Regions from separate parts of the Erwinia sp. HDF1-3R genome, predicted to be linked through region 1. Evidence: predicted binding sites of a transcription regulator. Region 1 holds the regulator's gene; the other holds the start of a gene.
The links. The regulator PhoB, encoded in region 1, activates phosphate uptake and scavenging genes when phosphate is short. The targets are predictions, from matches to a motif close to CTGTCATAAAACTGNCNNAT.
Positions count from the first base shown of each region.

Region 2: the regulator PhoB is predicted to act here: its motif matches at 1,623-1,642, upstream of serA (phosphoglycerate dehydrogenase).

Region 1 is NZ_CP155071.1:1,327,602-1,339,148, forward strand. It holds gene AAGR22_RS06005 (AraC family transcriptional regulator) at 1-988, shown strand, start outside; gene AAGR22_RS06010 (cell envelope integrity TolA C-terminal domain-containing protein) at 1,155-1,568, opposite strand; gene AAGR22_RS06015 (alpha/beta fold hydrolase) at 1,791-2,654, opposite strand; gene AAGR22_RS06020 (AAA family ATPase) at 2,702-6,376, opposite strand; gene sbcD (exonuclease subunit SbcD) at 6,452-7,684, opposite strand; gene AAGR22_RS06030 (hypothetical protein) at 8,726-9,043, shown strand; gene phoB (phosphate response regulator transcription factor PhoB) at 9,046-9,735, shown strand; gene phoR (phosphate regulon sensor histidine kinase PhoR) at 9,757-11,073, shown strand; gene AAGR22_RS06045 (phosphate ABC transporter substrate-binding protein PstS family protein) at 11,088-11,547, shown strand, end outside.
Region 2 is NZ_CP155071.1:4,021,000-4,032,546, reverse strand. It holds gene AAGR22_RS18250 (LysR family transcriptional regulator ArgP) at 1-535, opposite strand, end outside; gene rpiA (ribose-5-phosphate isomerase RpiA) at 728-1,384, shown strand; gene serA (phosphoglycerate dehydrogenase) at 1,689-2,924, shown strand; gene AAGR22_RS18235 (5-formyltetrahydrofolate cyclo-ligase) at 3,195-3,782, opposite strand; gene AAGR22_RS18230 (hypothetical protein) at 4,006-4,176, shown strand; RNA gene ssrS (6S RNA) at 4,338-4,521, opposite strand; gene zapA (cell division protein ZapA) at 4,563-4,892, opposite strand; gene AAGR22_RS18215 (YecA family protein) at 5,062-5,640, shown strand; gene pepP (Xaa-Pro aminopeptidase) at 5,753-7,069, shown strand; gene ubiH (2-octaprenyl-6-methoxyphenyl hydroxylase) at 7,066-8,244, shown strand; gene ubiI (FAD-dependent 2-octaprenylphenol hydroxylase) at 8,258-9,460, shown strand; gene AAGR22_RS18195 (hypothetical protein) at 9,457-10,749, opposite strand; gene gcvT (glycine cleavage system aminomethyltransferase GcvT) at 11,163-11,547, shown strand, end outside.

The sequences.
Region 1 (11,547 bases):
CGCCGCCGCCAGCGGCCTGAGCGAATTTATCAGCGAGAAGGGGGGCGACGCCGACCGTATCTTTGGCATGAGCGGCATTGACCCTGAACAGCTGGCCAGCCCGACGCTTAGCCTGGGCTTAGTTAACTACTGTCGGGTGATGGAAGAGGCCGCGCGCGCCTCGGGGTTTGACAACTTTGGTCTGCACTATGGCAAACAGTTTAAGCCACAGTCGCTGGGGCTGATAGGCTACGTGGGACTCTGCTCCGCGACCCTGGAGCAGGCGCTGCATAATGTGGTGAATGCCTTTCCCTATCATCAGCATAATACGCTGACCCGTCTGGTGGATAAGGGCGACTGCTGGCGTCTGGACTATCAGGTACGCCACGGCGCGATACTCTGCCGCCGTCAGGATGCCGAGCTGACGCTGGGCATGTTCCTGAATCTGATCCGCCACGTTGCCGGTAAGCACTGGGCACCGCGTGAAGTGCATTTTGAGCATCCCCGTCCTGGGCAGTGGCATGAACACTGCAAAGTGTTTGATGCACCGGTCTGGTTTGATCAACCCTATAACTCGCTGCTGATCGCCAAACAAGATCTCACCCGGTCGATGCCGGACAGCGATCCGATGCTGCTAACGGTGATGCAGGATGCGATTCGCCGTCTGAACCGTGCCACACCGCAGCAGAGCCTTGCCGATCGCGCCCGTACCCAGGTTCATCTGCTGCTGCTGAAGGGAGAACCGGTACTGGAGGACGTCGCCGGGAAGCTGGGCATGTCCAGCTGGTCGCTACAGCGGCGGCTGCGTGAAGAGGGTTTAACCTTTAGCGCGCTGGTGGACAAAGTGCGGTGTGAAATGGCGACGCATTATCTTCAGCAGCGGCAGCTACCGATTTCTGAAATGGCGCTGCTGCTGGGGTACTCCGAAGTCAGCGCCTTCTCCCGTGCCTTTCGCCGCTGGTTTGGCATCAGCCCCCGCCAGTGGCGTCAGGATGAGCTGGCCAGCTAAATAGCGCTCTCAGGCAGTGCAATCCGCGTACGTAGCAACGTGGAGCGGTATTACGCACAGCTTAGCGAGACAGGATCCAGGAGCCGCAGCATTCGCGCAGCCGGCCAGGCGAGCACGCGACAACGTATGATACCTGCGCGGTCAGCCATCCCGGCGGTCGTATTCATCAGCGCGGCGCGATTGTGACAATGTTTTTGCCTGACAGGGCGGGCGGCGGTGGCGGCAGGTTGCCGTTACTGCTGACCAGGCTCCAGGCTTTCAGGCAGAGCGCTTCGTCGCCAGCGGTGCTTAGCACGCTATAACGGTGGTTTTTGCCATACTCTACTTCCAGCGTGCATTGACGGCCTTTATAGCGGGCGGCTTCGGGAAACTCAGACTGGATCCCTTCACGCATAATGTAGCTGTACACGCATGCATCCTGTGGAATGCTGCTGCGGGTTGCACAGATTTTCTTTCCCTGAGCCTGCCAGTCTGCCAGCGACGATCTGTCTTTTGGCGCTGACTGACATCCCGCCAGCAGCAGCAACATACCCGCCATTCCCGCCGCGATAAGTGCGGACCGGTTCCCGTTTGATGCCATTTTTCACCCTGATAGCAAAATTTCGATGTTACCCATCAGTTTACCGCGTTAGCGAGGGGCTGACAGGGGAATCCGCGGCTGTCGGGGAATTTACAGATTATTCGCGGGTCGCACCGGGAGGATGCACGATGAACAGGATGCAGGATCGCCCGGTATGATTGCGATCCTGATGAAAAGAAGGATCGCGCCAGGAGCGATCCTTTACCGGACATGCGCCGTCAGTTACAGGTGCTTATTGAACCAGTCGAGCTGGACCTGGATAACGCTGTCAAAATGCGCGCCGCTGTAGATGTCATAATGGCGGGCGTTTTCTTCACAATAAAACTGCTTATCGGTCGCTTTTACCGCGTTATACAAGCCCTGCCCCTGAGCGGCAGGATTAACGTTATCCTTGCCGGCCACCACGACCAGCGTCGGGCAGGTGACGCGCGCGGCGTTTTCCGCGGGTTTATACTGAAGCGTTTCCCGGACGGTGAGAAAGGGGATCTTGATATCCATCGCCGGATAGCGCGTCTTATTCTGCTCGAAAAATGCCTTTGATTCCTCATCGCTTAGCACGCGCGTGATGTTAACGAACATCTCTTTACCCGTAGCGCGCTTTTTATCTGCCATTTTCGTTAGCGTGGCGATAAACCCTTCCTTCTCCTCCGGCGACATGTGCCCGGTAACGATATCCTCGCCGTCGGCAAAAGCCAGCTGGCTGACAATACAGCGGATATCGGCGTTATCCGCCGCCGCGCCAAATACGTGGCAGCCGCCGAAGGAGGTGCCCCACAGGCCGATACGCTGATTGTTAAAGAAAGGATGTTGTTTCACCCAGTCGGTAACCGTAAGAATATCTTCGATCTGCATGGCGGGCTCAAGACGCCCACGCTCGCCTGCACTGGCCCCAAAGCCCCGGTAGTCAAAGGTTACGGTGCAAAATCCTGCCCGGGTAAAAGCTTCAGCAAAGGGCGGTAACAGGATCTCCTGAATGCCGCAAAAGCCGTGGCAGAGGATAATGACCGGCAGATTACCCAGCGTAGAGAGGGGTTTCCTGAGCGTCAGGGCAATGCCGTTGTCGAGCTGATGACTGATGGTTTCCATGGTTTACTTCTCCTTAAGTGAACGCTTTCTGACCCGCCTCCGCAATATTAATGCGAGGGGGTTTCCAGCTTACTGTAGCCCAGCCCGTTCATTTTACGTACTTTTATCTGAACGGGAATACGTTCTTTCATCGCCTCGACGTGGCTTATCACGCCAATGGTCTTACCGCTGGCATTTAGCGCATCCAGCGCATCCAGCGCCGTGTCGAGGGTTTGCGCATCCAGGGTGCCAAAGCCTTCGTCGAGAAACAGCGACTCAATGCGCGTTTTGTGGCTGACCAGATCGGAGAGCGCCAGCGCCAGCGCCAGGCTCACCAGGAAGCTCTCTCCGCCGGAAAGGGTGCGGGTGTCGCGCAGGGCGTCGGCCTGCCAGGTATCCACCACCTGTAGCTCCAGCGCTTCACCTGCCTTGCGTTGTAGCATGTAGCGTCCGTGCAGACGGTTAAGCTGGTTATTTGCCAGCCATACCAGGTGATCCAACGTCAGCCCCTGGGCGAAGCGGCGGAATTTGTCGCCGCCGCTGGAGCCAATAAGGTCATTGAGGCAGCCCCAGTCTTCAACCTGGCGTTCGCTGACGGCGATTTCATTCAGCATCGCCTGCTGCTGCTGTCGGCGGGCCGCGTCGCTGTTGAGCTGCTGACGCGCTTCACCCTGGCGCTGGGCATTTTCCCGCAGCGCCCGCGCCGTGTCGTCGACCGCGCCCGGCAGGCTGCTGGCATCCTCTGGAAACGCCTCCGGCCGGGTCTCCAGCCACAGCGCCAGGTTTTTCTCTGCCTGTTGCAGCAGGGTGGCGGTCTGTTGTAGCCGTGCCTGATGCTGTTTATGCTGGATCTGCAACCGCTGGATATGCTCTTCGTCCAGCAGGGCGGCAGTAAACTCAGCTTCGTCGCTAAAAGGGCTGGCCGCCAGCGCCGTATTAAAGGCCTGCTCCCGCTGTGCCAGGCGTTCGGCCAGCGTAGATAACTGCTCAGTCAGTGAATTATGCTGTCCGGTCAGGGTATTTAACTGGTTTTGCTGCTGCTGCCACTGTTGTTGCAGAACCTGACAGGCTTCCGCTCGCAGCGTTGACGTAAGTCTGAGCTGCTGTTGCACCTCCGCCGTCTGCTGCTCGCCGAAGGCACGGTGACGCTGCTGTTTGACTTCAGTCAGCTCGGCAGTTTTTGCCTGAAGGCGCTTTTCCAGCCCCTCCAGGCTGGCCTGCCTGTCATCGATGGCTTCGGTCAGCGCCTGCTGCTGGGTAGCCAGCGCGGCCAGCTCAGGGCCAAGGTGAGTTAGCGCCTGCTCCGCCTGTTGCCACTGCTGCCATTCCTCTTCGCGGCGTGTTAACCAGCGTTGATGCTCGCCGTTTTCTGGCGGCGTTAGCCCACATTTACTGAGCGAGGCGGCCAGCGTAGCACGCTGATGGTCAAGCTGTTGCTGCGCCTGCGTCAGGCGCTGCTCGCGCTCATTCAGCGTCTGGGTCGCAGTAAGCTGCTGCTGTTCGGTAAGCTGCCGCTGCTGCTGGAGAGCGTTAAGCTGGTTCTGCTGCTGAATCAGCGCATCCTTATGCTGCTGCAGCGTTCGGGCAGCCTGCTGAAGCTGGGTGAGCTGCGCCTGAAGCGTGATTTCCTGCTGCTCCTCCTCGTCCAGCCACGCCGTTACCGACGGCTGCTGTTCCGGTGCCAGTGACAGCGAAAGCGCGTCAGCGGTAGTCTGCCACTGGCTGTGCAGTCGGATGGCTTCGGCCTCTGCCTCTTCCCGTTCCTGTTTAAGCCGTTCGGCCTGCTGCGTCAGGTTTTTGACTTCCACGCCTTTCGCCGTCCCCTGGTCGTGCAACAGTTGCACGTCAGCGCTGAGCTGCGCGAGGCGCTGCTGTGTTTCTGAGGGCTGCAGGGCCTGATAATCGGCAATGGCGGGATGCTCGCAGGCCCCGCACAGCGGACAGGGCTGCCCGGCAGTCAGCTGCGCGCGGTGCTGTTCCAGGCTAACGATACGTTGTTCAAGCCTGTAGCGCGTATCCAGATCCTGCTGGTGCTGATGCTTCTCTTTCCAGTCGCGGCGTAAGCGCTGTAGCTGCTGTTCTGCCTGCTCCAGCTGCTGCTGCAGAGCCTGCTGCGCGTCATCCGTTCGCTGACGACGCGCGGCGTGCTGCTGCCACTGCTGCACCAGCAGCGCCAGGGTTTGTCGAAGTGGGCGCTGCTGATGGAGCGTAGTCAGTTTGGCCTGGAGTGCCGTTTCGGGAAACTGCTGCTGAAGAGTGGCGCAGTGCTGCTCAGCTTCGCTGACTTTGCGCTGGGCGAGTTCGCTTTGCTGTTGCAGCGGGCGAAGTGTGAGGTCCAGCCGATCGAGCTGCTGCTGTAGGGCGGCAACGCTATGCTGCTGTTCAACCCGACTCTGCTGTAACGCAGTAAGCGCCTGCTCACTTTGGTGCTGCTGCTCAAACTGCATCCGCCAGGGTTGCAGGGATTCCCCCCAGTCGGCCAGTCGTACATGATCCGTCCGCCACTGCTGATACTGTGCCTGCCGGGCGAGTTTATCCTGCTGCGCCTGATGATTGGTTTGCAGGGCTGCGCGACGCTGCGTCAGCGCGTGTTGGTACTCACTGACTTCTTTTGTCAGTTCTTCCTTTTGCTGACCCAGCGTCGCTAAGCGGTTATCCAGCGGCACGACCGTATCTGTAATCAGCGTTTCCTGCTGCTGACGCTGCACTTCGTGCTGTCGCTGAGCTTCTTCGGCTTTTTGCAGCGCCTGAGTGCTGCTTTCCAGCCTTTCGCGAGCCTGCTGCTGCCGGGTGGACAGCACCTGCAACTGCTGTTGCAGGCTGTCAGTATCCTGACTGAGCTGGTTACGCTGCTGCCAGAGGGGCCGTAGCTTTTCCGCTGGCTCCGCGAGTGTGAGTTTACCCATCTCGGCCTGGGCCGCCAGCCAGCGATCTTCAGAGAGCTGGTGCTCAGCACGGGCGGCGGTAACGGCATCCGTTAGCGCCATCTGCTGGCGGTGCCAGTTAAGCAGATGCTGCTGCTGGTGCGAAAGTGAAGTAAGCGCCTGCTCCTCTGCTTCAAGCTGCTGGAGCTGCCCGGTTAGCTGCGTAACCTCATCTTCCGTCAGCAGGGACAGGCCGCTGGCTCTGGCGTGAAGAGTATCAAGCGCGGCGCGGGCGCGCTTATGTTGCTCAAAGACGCTGACCGAAACCCGGCCATAGATCTCCGTGCCCGTCAGTTCTTCCAGCAGCTCTGCGCGTTTGTTGGCAGGGGCGTTGAGGAATGCGGCAAACTCCCCCTGCGAGAGCATCATTGAGCGGGTAAAACGTTCGAAGTCCAGCCCGGTGAGGGCGGTGAGCATCTCAAGCTTATCCTTCACCTTATCGGCAACGATGGTGTTATCGTCGCAGCGGGCCAGCTCGACCCGGGGCACCTGAAGGTTTCCCTCTGCTGAGCCGCGCGCGCGGGTCTGGCTCCAGAACGCACGCCACGCCACACCTTTGACTTCAAACTCCACTTCGGCAAGACACTCCGCCGTATCGCGGGTCATCAGGTCGTTTTGCGCGTTAGATAACTTACCCAGCCGGGGCGTTTCGTGATACAGCGCCAGGCAGATGGCATCCAGCAGGGTGGTTTTGCCGGCACCTGTCGGGCCGGTGATGGCAAATAAACCGTTGCTGGCGAACGGCTCGGCGGTGAAATCGATTTTCCACTCGCCCTTTAGCGAGTTCAGATTCTTAAAGCGCAGCGTCAGGATTTTCATAGCGATTCCCGGTGACTTATTTTGGCCAGCGTTGGCGTTTTCATGACGGTTCCTGGTGACGGAGTTCAGCCAGCCTCAGAGTTTGCATGAAGGCTCCTCATTTTCCATTTCTGCCAGCGTCTGGCTAAACAGCAGGCTGGCGCGGGCCAGCTGCCCGGGGTCTCTCCCTTCCTCTGACGCCAGTCGGCGGGCGAAAACCTCCTGCACGCTGAGTTCGCTGAGCGTTTCGTTATCCTGGCGGGCGAGGGTCTGCTCGCGCTGCTCGCGGCTGCGGCGAAGCAGCACGACCTCAACCGGCAGCTGCTCGGTCAGCGCCTGGATACGGCGCTGCAGGTCATTCAGCCAGTCCTGGGTAACAATCTCAATATCCAGCCACACCTTTTTGCCATCCTCGCGAGGTTCAATTGCCGCCAGCTGGTGCTCAATCTCTTCCAGCGTGCCTTTGATCATCTGCATAGGTTGATACAGGGGAATGGTCAGCGGTTCGACGCGGCTCAGTTTCCCGTCAGCGAAATCGACGATAAAGACGCTTTTTTCCTTACCCAGCTCATCAAAGCTCAGTGGGATAGGTGAGCCGCTATAGCGAATGTGTTCGGTGTTGGCGATGCGTTGCGCGCGGTGGATATGGCCCAGCGCGATATAGTCAGCGGGGGGGAACGCCTGCGCCGGAAACGCATCCAGCGATCCGATATAGATGTCGCGTACCGCGTCGCTTTTAGTCACGCCGACGGTCGTGAGGTGTCCGGTGGCAATAATCGGCAGCGACAGGCCGAGGGCTTCGCGCTGTGCCTGCGCCTCTTGCCAGCACTGCTGATAGTGCTGAGTGATGGCCTCCAGCAGGGAGTGCTGTTTTTCATGGCCCGACTGCCCGGCCTGGCTGAGGGTGATATCACGCGGGCGTAAAAAAGGGATGGCGCAGAGCAGGGCGCCTGGCTGGCCGTCACGGGTTTTCAATAGCAGAACCTGCTCGCCTGGGGTGTCGCTGGCTGCTGCGATAACGGTGGTGTTCAGGCAGGCGAGCAGTTCGCGGGACTCATTCAGGGTGGCAACGGAGTCGTGGTTTCCGCCCACCACCACCAGTTGGCAACCCGCCTGTTGCAGCTTCACGACGAAGCGGTTGTAGAGCTCACGCGCATAGCTCGGCGGCGATCCGGTGTCGAAGATGTCGCCAGCGACAATAATAGCATCAGCCTGCTGTTCAACGGCCTGTACCAGCAGCCAGTCGAGGAAAGCCTGATGTTCGGGCGCACGGCTTTTCGTATAGAAAAACTGTCCCAGATGCCAGTCGGAGGTATGAATAATGCGCATGAAAATCCTTTGGTCAGCAAACCCGATGCGCCGATTATAAACGTCGCGCGGCAAAACCCCAGCCTGAAAGGGATAACCCGGTTGATAAAGCGGTAATTTATCGCGCCGGGGGCGCAATGCATTGTGTTACGTGCCCAGTGCAGCAAAGGCTCAGTGCTGTCGCCTGCGGGTGGTGCCGGGCTGCAAAGACTCAGTGCTGTCGCCTACGGGTGGTGCCCGGTGCTGCACAGGCCTGGGGTGTCGCCTACGGGTGGTGCCCGGTGCTGCACAGGCCTGGGGTGTCGCCTACGGGTGGTGCCCGGTGCTGCACAGGCCTGGGGTGTCGCCTACGGGTGGTGCCCGATGCTGCACAGCCTTGGGGTGTTGCCTACGGGTGGTGCCCGGTGACAGGCGGTCCTCGCGCCGCGCGTTGCGCGGTGCCTTCGCTCCGCTCGTCGACCTTTCGGACCGGGCATGACGTGACATCCCTGTCCCGACATGCCCTTGTGCCAGCCTCCCTGCTGGCCCATCCGGGTCTTCCTCCCTGCGCTCAGCGCTGCGGATTGCCTGTCACCGGGCCCCACCCGTCGGCTTATTGCATTGTGCTGGCTGCGGTTAAGGGCGGTGTCGGAGATTCCCGGAAACTCTTCGTCAGATATGAATGCGTACAGGAAATATGCAATGACCAAAATAGTTGGGATATGAAGAAAATCAGAAGACTGAGAGTGCTCAGTTTATTTTGACTGGTTTTTTCATGGTGCAGATAAATGACCTAAATAGCGGTACCAAAAACTAAATCGAAAAGTGAGCCGAATCCTGCGCGAGAGCAAACCTTAACGGGGATAGGCTATGAAATCTGCGGACAGATAAACGGTTTTACCGGAGCAGCTCAGTAGCCCGCGGACAGATAAACGTTTTTACCGGAGCAGCTCAGCAGCCTGCGGACAGATAAACGGTTTTACTTAAAGCGGCCCGGAAGCCTGAGAGGTGGATAATCCCTGCGGGTGACGGGCATTCCGCAGCGCTGCGGCGCAGACGGAAGGCCAGGCGAGGGCAGCAGGGATGCTGCACTCAGGGAGCGGCGGGCAGGGATGCCCGCTCGCGACCGGGCCGTCCGGCCTGGAGCCGGAGCCAAAGGCACCAGGCAAAGCCTGGCGCGAGGACGCCCGTCACCCGCAGGGATTATCCACCGACAAAGCAAAAATCCCAGCCTGCACAACTCACCGTCACCCGCAGGGATTATCCACCGGCAGCGCAGATATTCGTCCCATGCAGCATAATTGCGTCTGGGGCTGGGGCTTTTTTCATAAATATGTCATAAAAGTGACGCATAATAACGCCGCGAGTCTCAATGACATCCCGTTACCGCAGCAGGAGTAATAATGGCTAAGCGCATTCTGGTGGTTGAAGATGAAACCCCCATCCGTGAAATGCTCTGTTTCGTTCTGGAACAAAATGATTATCAACCGATTGAAGCAGAAGACTATGACAGCGCCATCAACCTGCTCATTGAACCCTGGCCCGACCTGATACTGCTGGACTGGATGCTCCCCGGCGGATCGGGCATTCAGCTCATCCGGCACTTGAAGCGTGAAGCCATGACCCGACATATACCGGTCATGATGCTCACGGCGCGCGGCGAAGAAGAAGATCGCGTTCGGGGCCTTGAGGTGGGAGCCGATGACTACATCACCAAGCCATTCTCACCAAAAGAGCTTATCGCCCGCATCAAAGCGGTCATGCGCCGCATTTCACCGATGGCGGTGGAAGAAGCGATCGAAATGCAGGGACTGACACTGGATCCCTCCTCCCACCGGGTGATGTCCGATACCCAGCCCGTTGAAATGGGGCCGACGGAATATAAGCTGCTGCACTTCTTTATGACCCATCCCGAGCGCGTTTACAGCCGTGAACAGTTGCTTAATCACGTATGGGGCACTAACGTTTACGTCGAAGATCGTACCGTTGATGTGCATATTCGCCGACTGCGCAAAGCGCTCGAACTTACCGGGCACGATCGCATGGTGCAAACGGTGCGCGGCACAGGTTACCGTTTTTCCTCACGCTACTGATCTCGCAACGGAGTATCCACCGTGCTGGAACGCCTCTCCTGGAAGAGATTACTGCTTGAACTGCTGCTGGCGTGCCTGCCCGCGCTGGCTCTCAGCCTGCTGATCGGCTATCTGCCGTGGCTGCTGCTGCTCTCCGTGCTGGCCCTGCTGGGCTGGCATTTTGCCAACATCCTTCGTCTTTCGCACTGGTTGTGGATCGACCGCAGCATGACGCCGCCAGGTGGGCGCGGCAGCTGGGAACCCCTTTTTTACGGTATTTACCAGATGCAGGCGCGAAACCGCCGTCGACGTCGCGAACTGGGCCATCTGATCAAACGCTTTCGCAGCGGCGCCGAATCACTGCCTGATGCGCTGGTGCTGACCACCGAAGAGGGCAGCATCTTCTGGTGCAACGGCCTCGCTCAGCAGATGCTCGGTCTGCGCTGGCCCGAAGATAACGGACAAAATATCCTCAACCTGCTGCGCTATCCTGAGTTCACCCGCTATCTGCGCCAGCGCGAATTTACCCGCCCGCTGATGCTGGTGCTTAACAGTCAGCGTCACCTTGAATTTCGCGTAATGTCCTACAGCGAAGGGCAGTGGCTCCTGGTGGCTCGGGACGTCACGCAGATGCACCAGCTTGAAGGCGCGCGGCGCAACTTTTTTGCCAACGTCAGTCACGAACTGCGTACGCCGTTAACGGTGCTGGGGGGCTATCTGGAGATGATGGAAACGTCAGAGATGGAAGGCGTGCGGCGGCAGAAAGCATTACAGACTATGCAGGACCAAACCCGCCGTATGGATGGGCTGGTGAAGCAGCTGCTGACGCTGGCCCGTATTGAAGCCGCACCGGCGCAGGGAAGGGACGAGCAGGTTGATATACCCGCGATGCTGCGGCGGCTGGAGGTGGAAGCCGCCACGCTCAGTCAGGGACGTCACCTGTTGCAGTTCTCCACCGATCCTCATCTGTGGGTTTACGGTAATGAGGAGCAGCTGCACAGCGCATTTTCTAATCTGGTTTACAATGCGGTAAACCACACGCCGGACGGCACACGGATTGACATTGCATGGCTGAAAACTGCGAAAGGGGCTGAGTTCAGGGTGAAGGATAACGGCCCGGGCATTGCGGCAGAGCATATTCCGCGCCTGACGGAGCGCTTCTATCGGGTGGATAAAGCCCGATCGCGACAAACGGGCGGCAGCGGTTTGGGCCTGGCTATTGTAAAACATGCGCTGAGTCATCATCACAGTCGTCTGGAAATACGCAGCCAGCCGGGAGAAGAGACCTGCTTCAGTTTTGTCCTGCCGCCGGAGTTGCTTGTCAGCGCTGAATCATCACAGAATGCCCTTCATCACTGATGCGGATAACAATAATGAAAAAGCTGATTATTGCCGGGCTGCTGCTGTTTAGCCTGCTGGCCCGGGCAAACGAAGGAATGCTGGCGGGTAATTTGAGCAGCGTAGGTTCGGATACGCTGGGTAATTTGATGGCGCTGTGGGGAGAGAGTTTTAATCGTCAGTATCCCGGCGTGAACGTGCAGATTCAGGCAGCCGGTTCCTCAACTGCGCCTACCGCGCTGGCAGCCGGGGCGGCTCAGCTGGGGGCAATGAGTCGCCCAATGCAGCAGGGGGAGCGTCAGCTGTTTGAAACCCGCTACGGCTATCCGCCCCTCGCCGTGCCGGTTGCCATGGATGCGCTGGTAGTGATGGTGAATCAGGATAATCCGCTGGCCGGGCTAAATACCCGCCAGCTCGATGCAATTTTTTCCATTACCCGCCGCTGTGGCGATACTGCAATCATCCGTCAGTGGGGTGATCTCGGGTTGACCCAGC
Region 2 (11,547 bases), 2.1 Mb from region 1:
TAGGGAAATAACGGGCAGCGAAGTCTTTAGAACCCACGAACAGATAATCGAGCGCGCCAAGCTGGTCAATCAGGCAGCTGGGCAGGGGCTGCGGCTGAATACTGACCGCGCCAACCACCTCACCACGACGCAGCCTTTCCTGAGTGCGGCTCTCATCTTCCACCTGTAGATTCAGGCGAACCGGAGAGTCGGTTAATACCGTTTTTAACGCAGGTAAAAGCCAGGTTGCAAGACTGTCGGCGTTGACCGCCAGCGACAGCAGAAGCGGGGTGGTACCGCCGTTTTCATCACCCAGCCACTCCTCTTCCAGCAGCTCAACCTGATGAAGCAGCGCCAGCAGCTTCTGTCCCTGTTCTGTGGGTCGCGGCGGCACGGTACGTACCAGCAGCGGCTGACCAAACATGTTTTCCAGCTGCTTGATACGCTGGGAAACGGCGGACTGGGTAATACAAAGTTTCTGTGCTGCACGCTCAAAACCGCGCTCGCGAATGACTGCATCCAGCGCCTGAAGCGTACGATAATCCGGGCGTTTCATTGTTCGTTTGATCTCTTTCAGGTGAGGAATCAGCACTATGCCACATTTTTTCTCGCTTTCCCTGCGCAATAACGTGCTTAACCCTCCGCTTGTTTGTGGGCTGTCTTCCAGACTGACAACAAATGCGCTGTTTTCTGCAAGGGTTGTTTTATACTACGCGCACACAGTATCAGTACGGATTCTAAACATATTATGACGCAGGATGAACTGAAAAAGGCGGTCGGCTGGGCCGCACTGAAATACGTACAGCCGGGAACGATTGTTGGCGTAGGTACGGGGTCTACCGCCGCTCATTTTATCGATGCGCTGGGGTCTGTCAGGCACCAGATTGAAGGAGCCGTATCCAGCTCCGATGCCTCTACCGCGTTATTAAAGGCGCTGGGAATACCGGTTTTCGATCTGAACGAGGTTGACTCCCTGTCGGTTTATGTCGACGGCGCTGATGAAATTAATGCCTCCCTTCAGATGATCAAAGGCGGCGGTGCTGCGCTTACGCGTGAAAAAATTATTGCCGCCGTGGCCGAAAAATTCATCTGCATCGCTGACAGTTCCAAACAGGTGGACGTATTGGGTCATTTTCCACTGCCGGTTGAGGTCATCCCGATGGCGCGTAGCTATGTGGCGCGTGAACTGGTCAAGCTGGGTGGGCTGCCGGAATACCGTCAGCATGTCCTGACTGATAACGGTAACGATATTCTCGACGTGCATAATCTTCAGATTATGGATGCCGTCGCGCTGGAAAAGGCGATAAATGCACTGCCTGGCGTGGTCACTGTCGGGCTGTTTGCGGCGCGCGGTGCCGATATTGCCTTAATCGGTACGCCAGAGGGCGTTAAAGTCCTTCAGTGAGGATCTGACCTGCGCCTCAGGGCGCGGGATAATTTTAGTTAAAAAACATCTTTTCTTTCAGGCCTGAAAATATAGTGACTTATGTCACATAAACCCCGCAGATCGGCCGATCGCACTGGCGAGAGGATTTACACCGTGATTATCTGCCAGTTTGCCCCCTGATGCGTCGCTGCCATGCTGTCTGCCGGGCAATCGTTTGTATTGCCGCAGGCGTAGATTTTGATACTTTGACAGAAGGCTGCCTTATATCTGAAAAATATTGCGAGGTCAGCTCCTTCTGAAGTCTGATAAATAGGGTCGGGAAATGTCAAAAGTATCACTGGAGAAAGATAAGATTAAGTTCCTGCTGGTGGAAGGCGTACACCAGAGCGCGATCGATAATCTGCGCGCGTCAGGCTATACCAACATCGAATTTCATAAAGGCGCGCTGGACAGTGAGTCGCTGAAAGCCTCCGTTCGTGATGCGCACTTTATCGGTATCCGCTCACGCACGCATCTTAGCGAAGAGATCTTCGCAGCGGCTGAAAAGCTGGTAGCGGTGGGCTGTTTCTGCATCGGAACCAATCAGGTTGACCTTAATGCAGCCGCGAAGCGCGGGATCCCGGTTTTTAACGCGCCTTTCTCCAATACCCGATCCGTTGCTGAACTGGTAATCGGTGAACTGCTGTTGATGCTTCGTGGCGTACCGATGGCCAATGCCAAAGCCCACCGGGGCGTATGGAATAAGCTGGCGGCGGGGTCCTATGAGGCGCGCGGCAAGAAGCTGGGTATCATTGGCTACGGTCATATTGGCATGCAGCTGGGTGTGCTGGCGGAAAGCCTGGGGATGCACGTCTATTTCTACGACATTGAGAACAAGCTGCCGTTGGGTAATGCCACGCAGGTGCGCTACCTGTCCGAGCTGCTGAATATGAGCGACGTGGTCAGCCTGCACGTACCGGAAACGGCGTCGACGCAGAATATGATGGGGCCAGAGGAGCTGGCGATGATGAAGCCGGGCTCGCTGCTGATCAATGCCTCTCGCGGGACGGTGGTAGATATTCCTGCGCTGTGTAAGGTGCTGGCCGACAAACATCTGGCCGGTGCGGCGATTGACGTTTTCCCGGAAGAACCTGCGACCAACAGCGATCCATTCAATTCACCGCTTTGCGAATTTGATAATGTGATCCTGACGCCGCATATTGGTGGTTCAACGCAGGAAGCGCAGGAAAATATCGGCGTCGAAGTCGCGGGCAAGCTGGCGAAATACTCTGACAACGGCTCAACGCTCTCAGCGGTTAACTTCCCGGAAGTCTCGCTGCCGATGCACGGTGAGCAGAGTCGTTTACTGCATATTCACGAGAATCGCCCGGGTATCTTAACGGCACTTAACAACATTTTTGCCGGGCAGGGCATCAACATTGCCGCACAGTATCTGCAAACCACACCGCAGATGGGCTATGTGGTGATTGATATCGACGCATCACATGACGTTGCGAATACTGCCCTTCAGCTAATGAAGGCGATTCCAGGCACTATCCGTGCCCGTCTGCTTTACTGATAATTGACTTGTTCGCCCGCCTTAATACGGCAGTGCGGTGCATTTAACCAAGTTTCCAGGCCGGGATGCCGTCTTCGGGCGGGCATCCTTGCCCGCCGCTCCCTGAGCGCAGTATCCTTATCTCAGCTGCTTTAAGTAAAACCATTTTCGTATTTACGAAGTTCTTATTTTTTGAAGTTTAAATGATTATCGAATTTAAATATGTCGACTCGCCTTAAAATGTGCTGACCCCGGGTTCCTGTATTTACCTGATGCACTCAAAGCGTCGCATTACCACTGCCAAACCTTAGAGGGCGTAATGATTACCGGTAGCGGCACGTCCCAGTCTGCTCCAGGTAGCGCCTCCACCTGCTGACAATCGTGAGCCAGGCCTATCGGTAACAGCCCATGCTGCGGCCAGTTCTGCAGCGTCCGGTCGTAAAAACCGCCACCCATACCCAGCCGCTGTCCCTGGGCATCAAACGCCACCAGAGGCACCATCAGCACATCCAGATCCCTGAGCGTTGCCAGATTACGAATATCCAGCGGCGGCTCGGGAATACCCAGGCGATTAGGTGTGAGCGGCGTGCTGGCATCGTAGCGAATAAACAGCAGCTGGCCTGTGGAAAACGGATGCAGAACCGGGAGATACACCTGTTTACCGCGCTGCCTCAGTTCGGCTATCAGCGGTTGTGTGTTGAGTTCACCGTCAAAAGAGAGGAAAAGTGCGACCTTATGGGCCTGCTGTACCGGCGCAAAATTCATTGCGAGGATAGCTGCCTGATTAGCTGCATTGAGCTGCTGCTCTGTCGTCAGGTTACGCCGAAGGTGTCGAACGCGCGTGCGGATCTCCTGGCGAGTGGGAAGGCTTATATTCATAAACATCACCCTGGCTGAGTGGCGGATCCGAAAGCGGATTATGTTCGGGCCGATCGCAGCTATGACTCAGAATCATTAGCGCGGTATACAACCTAATCCATCAGAATTCTGCCACAGGAACAACGAAACTTCGACCCCGATCGGGCAAACCGTCATTTCATTACAGCCCTGTTCGATCGTCTGTCCGCCCTTCAGGTGATTGCTGGACAGGGCGGTAGCCACTGTGGTCGTCGAGCGTATTCTCTTCTCTACCGACTATCCTTATCTATTTCGACCCGGTAATGATGCGAGGCAGTTCCTGAATCAATGCAGTCTGGATGAAAGCGGCAAAGCGGCTTTTGCTTACGGTAACGGTAACGGGATGCAGCTTATCGGCGGCGCGGCTTATGAGTAGCTTATGTGTGGGACAGGTGTGTGGAACAGGTGTGGGGAACAGGCACGGCTAAGTCGGATGAGGTTTTAGCTTTTTCGCGGCAGATGCCTTAGAGGAAAAGGCGTTCAGTAGCCAGGGGATGAAAACAGAACCCGTTCAGATGCGAAGCGGGGTAAAAATGGGGTATCTCCGAGATGCCGCCGCGGGCTGTAACCCTTGAACCCTTGGTTCAAGGTGAGTATGCCGTCGCAACCATCAGGCTTCTCGGACGGACCGAGCTTGCACACAGGTTACAGAGCGTCACACTCTGTTGGTATTAAATATCGGCTCAGGGGACGGGCCCGCTTGCAAACATCTCAGAGAATTTTTTACTTCACCGTCACTGTATCACAGTAAACGATGAGGTGTTATTCGAACTTTGGACCGCTACGTTCTGTAATACGACCCTGCTCAAGCAGTGCCTGTTCAATAGTCTGCTGCAACATACGGATACGTTGCTCCATGTTGCTGGCATAGTCGCGGGTTTTTCCCTTTTCCTGCGCCAGCTCATGACAAATATTCAACGCGGCAATAAAAACCAGCTGCTCGGTATTTGTGACTCTAGTGCGAACTTTTAAATCTTGCAACCGCTGATTGAGGTCTTCGGCAGCCAGATTCAGCGCATCTTGCTGTTCAGGCGGACAATTTACTCGTAAAGAACGGCCAAAAATTTGTAAATCTACGGGTTGTGCAGACATGCCACCATCCTGAATGATTACTGCGCCGCCAATCTCTATACCACTCAATGGGTTGAGAGGGGCGCCACTATAACTACCCCTAACAGAAGAAACAACCCCTTTCTGGAATCGTTGAGGCACCTGGTGGTAGCATACCACGAACTCATCCAGCCAACGACGATCAAAACGTATGCCACTAACAAACACAATGCCGGGCTATGACCAGCTGGCCTCAGTACTGACGCAGCAGGGCGTGGGAATGACGCCTGCTGAAATGCACGGTCTGATCAGCGGAATGATCTGCGGCGGTAACAATGACACCAGCTGGAAAGCGCTGGTTCATGACCTGACCAATGAAGGAATGGCTTTCTCTCAGTCGCTTGCTCTGCCGCTTCAGCAACTGCACCAGGGGATTGTTGACGCACTGGAGGAGGAGGGCTTCCTGTTTCAACTTTACCTGCCGGAGGACGATGACATCACCGTCTTTGACCGCGCCGATGCGCTGGCCGGCTGGGTCAATCATTTCCTGCTGGGGCTGGGCGTTTCTCAGCCAAAGCTGGATAAAGTCACCGGAGAAACGGGCGAGGCGATTGACGACCTGCGCACTATCGCGCAACTGGGCTACGATGAAGACGAAGATCAGGAAGAGCTTGAGCAGTCGCTGGAGGAGGTGATCGAATACGTTCGCGTTGCCGCGCTGCTCTGCCATGATACCTTTACTCATGTGCTCCCGACCGCGGTGGAAGTGAAAAAACCGACTCTGCACTAAAGGGTTACTCCAGTGAATGCAGAGTGCAGGCGGGTTACGCAACAACGTGCAGCGGTATGACGCGCAATTATTTAGCGGACGGTGACCCACAAGGATTGCCCCAGGAGAGCTGATGATACAGCAAGAGTTCGTTCGTCGCCGGCAGGCACTGCTGGCTAAAATGGCACCCGCCAGCGCGGCGGTGATTTTCGCCGCACCGGAGGCGACCCGCAGTAATGACAGCGAGTACCCTTACCGTCAGAACAGTGATTTTTGGTATTTCACCGGTTTTAACGAGCCTGAAGCCGTACTGGTGCTGATCAAAAGCGCCGAAAACCATAGTCACAGCGTGCTGTTCAACCGCGTGCGCGATCTCACGGCGGAAATCTGGTTCGGTCGCCGTCTGGGCCAGGATGCGGCACCGGCCGCCTTGTCCGTTGACCGTGCGCTCCCCTGGGACACTATCAGCGAGCAGATGCCCCAGCTGCTGAACGGGCTGGATGTGGTCTACCATGCGCAGGGGCTTTACCCTGTCGCCGACGGCCTGCTGTTTGCCGCACTGGAAACGTTGCGTAACGGCGCGCGGCAAAACCGTTTTGCCCCGTCGACGCTCACTGACTGGCGCCCCTGGGTCCATGAAATGCGCCTGATTAAGTCTCCTGAAGAGCAGGCTCTGCTGCGTGAAGCCGGACGTATCAGCGCCCTGGCGCATACCCGCGCGATGCAAGCCTGTCGGCCAGGCATGTTTGAGTATCAGCTGGAAGGTGAAATCCACCACGAATTTAATCGTCATGGCGCGCGCTACCCCTCCTACAACACCATCGTGGGTGCGGGTGAGAACGGCTGTATTCTGCACTACACCGAAAACGAGAGCCGCATGCGCGATGGCGATCTGGTGCTGATTGATGCCGGATGTGAATATCAGGGGTATGCCGGAGATATCACCCGCACCTTCCCGGTGAATGGTAAGTTCTCAGCGCCGCAGCGTGCCATTTACGACATTGTGCTGGAGTCGCTGAATACGGCGCTGAGGCTGTTTCGCCCCGGTACCAGCATCCGCGAAGTCAATGCACAGGTTGTACGTATTATGGTGAGCGGGCTGGTCCGGCTTGGGGTGATGGAAGGGGAGGTCGACACCCTGATTGAAGAGCAGGCACACCGACAATTCTTTATGCACGGCCTGAGCCACTGGCTGGGGCTGGACGTCCATGACGTCGGCTTCTACGGGACCGATCGTGACCGCGTACTTGAGCCCGGCATGGTGATTACCATTGAGCCAGGGCTCTATATTGCGCCAGACGCCGACGTGCCAGCGGAATATCGCGGTATCGGCATTCGCATCGAGGATGACGTCATTATCACCGCAGAGGGGAATGAGAACCTCACCGCAGGCGTGGTGAAAGAAGCAGACGAGATTGAGGCCCTGATGGCGGCAGCGAAAGCACAATGAGCATTATTATTGCGGGCGGCGGCATGGCTGGCGCGACGCTGGCACTGGCCATTTCGTCTCTCACTCAGGGAAGCGTGGCGGTAACGCTGGTTGAGGCCAGCGAGCCGGGGTCGCGTGCGCACCCAGGCTATGATGGCCGCGCGATCGCCGTCGCGGATGGCACCTGCCAGCAGCTGGCAGCCATTAATTTATGGCCCGTGCTAAAACCCTGCGCCACGGCGATCACCCACGTTCACGTCAGCGATCGCGGCCATGCGGCCTTTGTGTCGCTGGATGCGGCCGATTATGACATCGGGGCGCTGGGTCAGGTGGTCGAACTGCATGAGGTGGGGCAGCGGCTGTTCACGCTGCTGCAAAAGGCCCCCGGCGTTCGCCTCTGCTGCCCGGCTAAAGTGGCTACCGTTTCACGTTCGCAGGAAAGCATCAGCGTGACGCTGGATAGTGGGGAAAGCCTGGAGGCCCAGCTGCTGGTCGCGGCAGACGGGTCGCACTCCTCCGTTGCCGCGGCCTGCGGCATACAGTGGCAGCAGCAGGATTATCAGCAGGTCGCCGTTATCGCCAACGTCTCTACGGAGCAGCCTCATCGGGGAAGGGCCTGGGAGCGCTTCACCGAGCATGGCCCGCTGGCGCTGCTGCCGATGTCGGCAGGACGCAGCTCGCTGGTCTGGTGTCATCCGCTGGCGGATAAGCCGCAGGTTGACGCCTGGAGCGATACGCGCTTCCTGTCCGAATTGCAGCGCGCCTTTGGCTGGCGGCTGGGCCGTTTTACCCAGGTTGGCCAGCGTCACAGCTACCCGCTGCGGCTTCAGGCCGCTTCTCAGCACACCTCACACCGGCTGGCCCTGGTGGGTAATGCGGCGCAGACCCTGCACCCTATTGCCGGACAGGGATTTAATTTAGGCCTGCGCGACGTTATGTCGCTGGCGGAGACGGTTGCCGCCGCCTGGCGTACCGGCCAGGATGTCGGAAGCTATGCCACGCTGCAACAGTATCAGCAGCGCCGTCAGCCGGATGCCAAAGCGACCATCGGTATTACCGATGCGCTGGTCAGGCTGTTTGCTAACCGCTATACGCCACTGGTGGCAGGGCGTAATCTGGGTTTACTGGCGATGGATTCTGTCCCGCTGATGCGAAATTTGCTGGCCGAGCGCACGTTGGGCTGGGTTAAGCGTTAAGGAGAAAGCTGTTATGCAAACGTATGATGTTATCGTCGCCGGTGGCGGAATGGTCGGTCTTGCCGTCGCCTGTGGCCTGCACGGCAGCGGATTAAGCATTGCCGTGCTGGAGCGTGAGGCACCCGTCGCTCAGGCGGCAGATGCACAGCCCGCACTCAGGGTGTCGGCGATTAACGCCGCCAGCGAGCGCCTGCTTCAGCATCTGGACGTCTGGTCTGCCATCCTGGCGGCAGGGGCCAGCGCCTATCACGGCATGGAAGTCTGGGATCGCGACAGCTTTGGCCGTATTGAATTTGATGATGCCCATCAGGGGCTGCCCCATCTTGGGCACATTATTGAAAACCCGGTCATTCACCAGGCCCTGTGGCAAAAAGCCAGCGAGCTAAACGACGTCACGATCGTCTCCCCGGCGGAGCTTCAGCAGGTGGCATTTGGTGACAATGAGGCCTTTGTCACCCTGGCCGACGGCACGATGATGAGCGCGAGACTGCTGGTGGCGGCAGACGGAGCGAACTCCTGGCTGCGTAATAAAGCGGATATTCCGCTGGCGTTCTGGGACTACGAGCATCATGCGCTGGTGGCCCATATCCGTACCGAACAGCCGCATGGCAGCGTTGCCCGACAGGTGTTTCACGGCGAAGGTATTCTGGCCTTTCTGCCGCTCAGCGACCCCACCCTCTGTTCGATTGTCTGGTCGGTCAGTCCGCAGGAGGCCACCCGTCTGCAATCCATGCCGGAAGCCGTGTTCAATCAGCAGCTTTCGGTCGCCTTTGATCTGCGGCTGGGCCTGTGCACGGTAGAGAGTGAGCGCAAAACCTATCCGCTGATGGGGCGCTACGCGCGTAATTTCGCGGCACACCGCCTGGCGCTGGTCGGCGATGCGGCCCATACCATTCATCCGCTGGCCGGGCAGGGCGTCAATCTCGGCTTTATGGATGCGGCGGAGCTTATCGGGGAAATTAAGCGTCTGCATCAGCAGGGGAAAGATATCGGACAGCACCTCTATTTGCGCCGCTACGAGCGCAGTCGCAAACACAGCGCGGCGATGATGCTTGCCGGCATGCAGGGGTTTCGCGAACTTTTTGACGGCAATAATCCGGCGAAGAAGCTGCTGCGTGATATCGGGTTAAGCCTGGCGGATAACCTGCCCGGCGTAAAACCCCGTTTGCTGAAGCAGGCAATGGGGCTTAACGATCTGCCGGAGTGGCTGCGCTAAATCCACGCGGCAAGATCGTTGCCGCGTACTGCTTCATTGATCTGCTGTAGCTCGGGCAGCGTTGCGTTTTCTATCCTGATACCCTCATCCTTAAGCAGCGCCGTAAGCCTGTGCTGAAATCTGCTCAGCTGTTGTGCATCGAGATAGCGCGCCCGGGTGTTTTGTGCAGCTTTATCCCGGGCGGCGGGATTAATCCTGATCAACGTCTGGCCGGGTAGAGGGACACCTTTTGCCAGAGAAGCCAGACTCAGCGTTGCCAAGTCTTCCAGACTGCGCAGCTCGATCTCTTTTAATTTCCCCCCTTTAGCGGATCCGCTGAGCGGATGATTTTCATTCTGGTAGCTGTAGTTTTTGATGTTTTTACTCAGCGTGCCGCTGATGGCGTGCGTCTCAAGCCCCTCAATTTTGCCGAAGCCGAACACCATCGGCACAACGTTCCCCTTATTGATCAGCGCTAATAGCGGCGTTTTACCCTGCTCCAGCTGGCTCCTCAGCCTGTTGCCTGCCTCCATCAGCAGGGACCTCAGTGCTTCGCCGCTATATGACTGTGGGCTGCTGTTCGGTGAATGAAGCGTAATGGATTCAGGAAATTTCAGCAGGCTGGCGCTGTTTTCAAATGGCGTAGTGCGGAAGGCGGCCAGCTTACTGTTACGCGAGACGTTCAGAAGACTTTGCAACCACCGGGCAACCGCCTCGTCCACCGTTTCTCCGTCATTTACCGGTAGCCTGAGGGAATTACCGCTGCTGGTGAGCGGTAGCCCACTGGTCAGATGCCGATCGATGGCCTGCGTCATTCGATGCTGAAAGGCACGAGAAGCAGCATTACTGCTCTGCATTCCCTCGCCCCGGGCATAGACACGGGCTTTACTGCGGAAGTCTTTCCGGGTCACGCTGTCTGAAGGCTGCTCAGGCGTACGATCTGAGAAGAAGATGCGGCCTTCGAGTGATTGCGTCCCGCCTTTGGCATCATTGATGCCAGCCTTCAGCTCGCCGGAGGCGAGGATCTCAAAACCCCACGGAGACCCGTGCAGCGCTTCGGGTTTGGTATACCCTTGCGGTGCCCCAGGATTCATTGACAACAGCAGCGCGCCGTGCAGATGTTCGCGCAGTTGCTGATCGATGGATCGTCTTCTTGCCAGCAGATCGACAGGAGACTGCCGCGCGTTATCCAGCTGGTTTGGCCGGTGGCCCTCCTGCCTGAGTCGCTCAATCTGAGCGACATCCTGTTGTTCAACGGCCTGATGGAGCGCGAGCGTATTAACCGTAGAAGGGAGTGATTTAATGCCCATGTCTGGCGGCCCTGAGAAGTATGCATCCGATTAAGTGTCACATCGGGGTCGAATGTTCCCGTGCCGCCGCTTCATTTGAAATAAACTAATTTTACCGCTCTGTTCGCATTACTTTTTTTAATGTTATGGGGTTTAAGAAGGAGCATGAATTCATCCCAATCGGGCAAAAAACCTGTTTTCAACCTGCCTGTAAACCGATGAATTGCGGTTTATGTGCGCATTCGCGCAGTTTTCTGGTCAGAAGTTCTGGAAAATCCTTCCGGCTCTGAGAGAACGTTAAACCCATTCGACCTCATTTTACTTATGGTTAATGGCGCGGTTCGGTGGTAACGTCAAAGCCAGGTTATCGTTTGCGTCCGGCCTTAATCCGCCCGGATCAGACGCCTGAAAACTTGCATCTGCACAGGAAAACTATGACCCAGCACACTCCCTTGTTTGAACAGCATCAGGCCTGTGGTGCGCGAATGGTCGACTTTCACGGCTGGATGATGCCGCTGCATTACGGCTCTCAACTTGAAGAGCACCACGCGGTGCGAACCGATGCGGGGATGTTTGATGTCTCGCACATGACCATCGTCGATCTGTGCGGGGCGCGCTGTCGGGAATTCCTCCGCTATCTGCTGGCCAATGATGTCGCTAAGCTGACTCAGCCGGGCAAGGCACTCTACAGCGCCATGCTGAACGCCTCCGGTGGCGTGATAGACGATCTGATTGTTTACTTTATAACGGAGGATGCCTTCCGGCTGGTGGTGAACTCTGCCACGCGTGAAAAAGATCTCGCCTGGATAACCGAACACG